Regions from separate parts of the Streptomyces sp. NPDC005794 genome, predicted to be linked through region 1. Evidence: predicted binding sites of a transcription regulator. Region 1 holds the regulator's gene; the other holds the start of a gene.
The links. Region 1 encodes HspR, which represses chaperone genes until heat shock. Its sites were predicted from a motif close to TTGAGNNNNNNNNNCTCAA; they were not measured.

Region 1 (2,393 bases):
CCGGGCGCCACGCCCGCTGCGGTGAAGGAAGAGAAGGCAGACGACGAGGAGAGCGGTGGCACCGAAGAGGTCTGACATTGCGTCCGACCACTGCGGTGAACACCGACGGGGCGTGCGGCCGGCCACAGGGCCGGCCGCACGGCCGATCGTCCGGAAGGAGGGACGTCGATGAGCACGAAGGACTTCGTCGAGAAGGACTACTACAAGGTTCTCGGCGTCCCCAAGGACGCCACCGACGCCGAGGTCAAGAAGGCGTACCGGAAGCTCGCCCGCGAGAACCACCCGGACGCCAACAAGGGTGACGCCAAGGCCGAGGAGCGCTTCAAGGAGATCTCCGAGGCGAACGACATCCTCGGTGACCCCAAGAAGCGCAAGGAGTACGACGAGGCGCGCGCCCTCTTCGGCAACGGAGGCTTCCGGGCGGGTCCCGGCGGTGCGGGCGGCAACTTCAACTTCGACCTGGGCGACCTCTTCGGGGGCGCCCCGGGCGGTCAGGGGCAGGGCGCCGGCGGTTTCGGCGGAGGCGGCGGCGGTCTGGGCGATGTCTTCGGCGGACTGTTCAACCGCGGCGGCGCGGGCACACGTGTCCAGCCGAAGCGCGGCCAGGACATCGAGTCCGAGGTCACGCTCAGCTTCACCGAGGCGGTCGACGGGGCCACGGTCCCGTTGCGGATGTCCAGCCAGGCACCCTGCAAGGCGTGCTCGGGCACCGGAGACAAGAACGGCACCCCGAGGGTCTGTCCGACCTGCGTCGGCACCGGGCAGGTGTCGCGCGGCACCGGCGGCGGGTTCTCGCTGACCGATCCCTGCGTGGACTGCAAGGGCCGGGGCCTCATCGCCCAGGACCCCTGCGACGTCTGCAAGGGCAGCGGGCGGGCGAAGTCGGCCCGCACGATGCAGGTCAGGATTCCCGCGGGGGTGCTGGACGGCCAGCGGATCCGGCTGCGCGGCAAGGGCAGCCCGGGCGAGCGCGGCGGCCCGGCCGGCGACCTCTACGTCGTCGTCCATGTCGACGCCCACCCGGTCTTCGGCCGCAAGGGCGACAATCTCACCGTCACCGTTCCCGTCACCTTCCCGGAGGCGGCGCTCGGCGGCGAGGTGAAGGTCCCCACGCTCGGCGGGCCCCCGGTCACCCTGAAACTCCCGGCCGGCACGCCCAACGGACGTACGATGCGGGCCCGGGGCAAGGGCGCCGTACGCAAGGACGGCACCCGTGGCGACCTCCTGGTCACCGTCGAGGTGTTCGTCCCCACGGACCTCGGCGCGGAAGCCCAGGACGCGCTGGAGGCCTACCGGAAGGCGACCGCGGGGGAGGACCCGCGGGCGGAGCTGTTCCAGGCTGCGAAGGGAGCTTGAGATGGACGGCCGTCGACGCAATCCGTACCAGCTGACCGACGAATCACCGGTCTACGTGATCTCGATCGCGGCCCAGCTCTCGGGCCTGCACCCGCAGACACTGCGCCAGTACGACCGCCTCGGCCTGGTCTCGCCCGACCGCACGGCCGGGCGCGGTCGGCGCTACTCGGCCCGCGACATCGAACTACTGCGCACCGTCCAGCAGTTGTCGCAGGACGAGGGCATCAACCTCGCGGGCATCAAGCGCATCATCGAGCTGGAGAACCAGGTCGCCGCGCTCCAGCAGCGCGTCGCCGAGCTCTCGGCGACGGTGGACGGCGCGGCCGTCGCCATGCAGCAGCGCGAGGCCCAGGTGCACGCCTCCTACCGGCGTGACCTCGTGCCGTACCAGGATGTGCAGCAGACCAGCGCGCTGGTGGTCTGGCGGCCCAAGCGGCCGAAGGACTGAGGCGTTCCGCCTGCTGTTCGGCGCTCCGCGGACCGTCGTGGCCCGCTCCAGGAGTTCAGGCTCCGGGGGCGGGCCGTCGTGCTGCCGCCCCGGCGTCACCGTCAGCGATGCCCGACCGCACCAGGAGCGCCCCGAGGTGGGTGCGGCTGTGGGCGCCGAGCGTCCGCGTGAGCTTGGAGATGTGGGAGCGGCAGGTACGGACGCTGATGCCCAGCTTCCGGGCCACGACGTCGTCGACGTGGCCCTCGACCAGCAGGCGGGCGATGCTCTGCTGGACGGCCGTGACCTGGGCGCCGGGTGCGGCCGAGGGCAGTTGCTGCGCGAAGGGGACGGCCTGGGCCCAGAGGACCTCGTAGACCTGGACGAGGTAGGCGACCAGGGCGGGATGGCGGAGTTGCAGAGCCATGGCGCGATCCGGCGTCGCGGGGATGAACGCGACGTCGCGGTCGAAGATGATCAGCCTCTCCACCGTCTGCTCGGTGGTCCGCACCTGGAGGTGGTCGGCGGATATCTGGCCCAGGTAGTCCTTGACGTTGGTGCTGTAGCGGGCCGGGTGCTGGTAGATGTGCCGGAGCCGGGCGCCGCGCCC
Region 2 (2,393 bases), on a different contig from region 1:
CGAGCGAGGTCTTCCCGACGCCGGGCGGGCCTACCAGCGCCAGCACCGCGCCGCCGCGCCGGCCACCGACCACACCGAGGCCGCGGTCGGCACGCCGCTTGCGCACCGCGAGGTACTCGGTGATGCGCTCCTTCACGTCCTGCAGACCGGCGTGTTCGGCGTCGAGGATCTCCCGGGCGCCCTTGATGTCGTACGCGTCCTCGGTCCGCTCGGTCCACGGCAGTTCCAGGACGGTGTCCAGCCAGGTGCGGATCCAGGAGCCCTCGGGGCTCTGGTCGGAGGACCGCTCCAGCTTCTCGACCTCCTTGAGGGCGGCCGCGCGGACGTGCTCCGGGAGATCGGCGGCTTCGACGCGCGCCCGGTAGTCGTCGGACTCGTCACCGGAACCGGCTTCGCCGTTGAGCTCGGAGAGCTCCTTGCGTACGGCGTCGAGCTGGCGCCGCAGCAGGAACTCCCGCTGCTGCTTGTCGACACCCTCCTGGACGTCCTTGGCGATGGACTCGGCGACGTCCTGCTCGGCGAGGTGCTCGCCGAGCCACTGGATGGCGAGCTTCAGACGGGCGACCGCGTCGGCGGTCTCCAGCAGCTGGACCTTCTGGGCGGTGGTGAGGAAGGGCGAGTACCCGGAATTGTCGGCGAGCGCGGAGATGTCCTCGATCTGCTGGACCCGGTCCACGACCTGCCAGGCGCCACGCTTCTTCAGCCAGCTGGTGGCGAGGGCCTTGTACTCCTTGGCGAGCTCTGCGGCGGAACCGGGCAGGGGGTCGGGTACCGATACGTCGATCCGGGTGCCCTCCACCCACAGCGCGTTCCCGGGACCGCTCGTCCCGGCGCCGATCCGCACCCGGTCACGGGCCCGGATGAGTGCGCCCGGGTCCCCGTCCGACAGCCGTCCCACCTGCTCGACGGTGCCCAGGACACCGGTCCCGGTGTAATTCCCGTCGATGCGCGGCACGAGCAGCACCTCGGGCTTGCCGCCCCCGGGCCGCGCGACGGCCTGAGCGGCCTCCACGGCGGCGCGCACCTCCGTGTCCGACAGGTCGAGCGGCACGACCATGCCGGGCAGTACGACCTCGTCGTCGAGCGGCAGCACGGGCAGGTCGATCGGCGCGAACGCCTCGGACGCATGGGACTCAGCAGTCATGATCTCCCCTTCAGCAGGCAAGTTGAGTTATATGGACTCAATGCTTGTGCGCCCCCGAATGTTCCCCACGCCCTGTTCGCTCTCAGCGATCACCCGGATCCGGGTGGCGAGGCCCACGCCTCCACACCAGCGCCCTGCGGCGCGCAGCCATTCCCCGGCACGACCGCGGCCGGGAGGGCGCGACCTCGGTAATCGGCTGGTCCGAAGGCCGGTGGTAAGCGAAACTGGGCGGCCGCAGAGAGAACCACCCGCCGCCCGCAGGAGACCGGAGACCGCGCCCATGCCCGCCACAGACGCCCACCGCCCCGTCGTCCTCGACCGGCGTGAAGGCCCGTTCGGCGAAGTCGTCCTGCGCGAGCGTGGCGACGCGCTCGAGATCATCGCCAACGGCTGCTTCCTGATGGACACCTCCGACGGGCGCTCCGAGCGGCTCCTGATCGAAGCGGCGCTCGACGCCCTGCCCGACGGACGGCCGGCCCCCTCGGTGCTGATCGGCGGACTCGGCGTGGGGTTCTCCCTGGTGCGGGCCGCCGCCGAACCACGCTGGGGCAGGATCATCGTCGCCGAGCGGGAACAGGCCGTCGTGGACTGGCACCTCGACGGACCGCTCGGCCGGATCTCCGGCGCGGCACTCGCCGATCCACGGACCGAGATCCTGCGTACGGACCTCGTCACCCACCTCCTCACGACCACGGAGCGTTACGACGCACTGTGCCTGGACATCGACAACGGTCCCGACTGGACCGTCACTCAGAGCAACGAAAACCTCTATTCACCCACCGGTCTCGCCGCCTGCCGCGCCCGCCTGACGCCCGGTGGAGTGCTCGCCGTATGGTCCGCGCAGCCGTCCTCCGAATTCGAGCGGGCCATGCGGAATGCCGGATTCCACGCAGTAAGGACCGAAGAAGTAGCGGTTGCCCGAGGTGTACCGGACGTGGTTCATCTCGCAGTCCGGAACGGCTGAACCCCCAGCCGGTACCCCTATCCTGGTCCCGCCGCGGGTCAGGCGGCACAAGTCCGCCGATCCGCCTCGTTCCCGCGGGTAACACCTTCGCGAAGGGCAACACCCTGCGTAGCCGAGAGGTGTCCTCTGCCTTTACGCTGCTGACCGGCACAAGGGATCACCGACGAAAATCCACAAGCGATAACCGTGCTCCGGGGGTATGGCCTCCGTGAGAACGGGCAGGGGCGGGGCGATGGAACAGACACACACCACCCACAACGGCGTCGCGGCCACCCCCGGGGCTCA

Region 2: lon (endopeptidase La) is a predicted target of HspR. The motif match lies at 1,167-1,185, and genes of this name have one in related genera.

The regions. Positions count from the first base shown of each region.
Region 1 covers NZ_JBIAIN010000001.1:321,388-323,780, forward strand. Annotated here, with positions in the region: gene grpE (nucleotide exchange factor GrpE) at 1-75, shown strand, start outside; gene dnaJ (molecular chaperone DnaJ) at 169-1,356, shown strand; gene ACFYQ5_RS01510 (heat shock protein transcriptional repressor HspR) at 1,358-1,804, shown strand; gene ACFYQ5_RS01515 (LuxR C-terminal-related transcriptional regulator) at 1,860-2,393, opposite strand, start outside.
Region 2 covers NZ_JBIAIN010000003.1:119,561-121,953, reverse strand. Annotated here, with positions in the region: gene lon (endopeptidase La) at 1-1,144, opposite strand, end outside; gene ACFYQ5_RS05320 (spermidine synthase) at 1,425-2,108, shown strand; gene ACFYQ5_RS05315 (response regulator transcription factor) at 2,341-2,393, shown strand, end outside.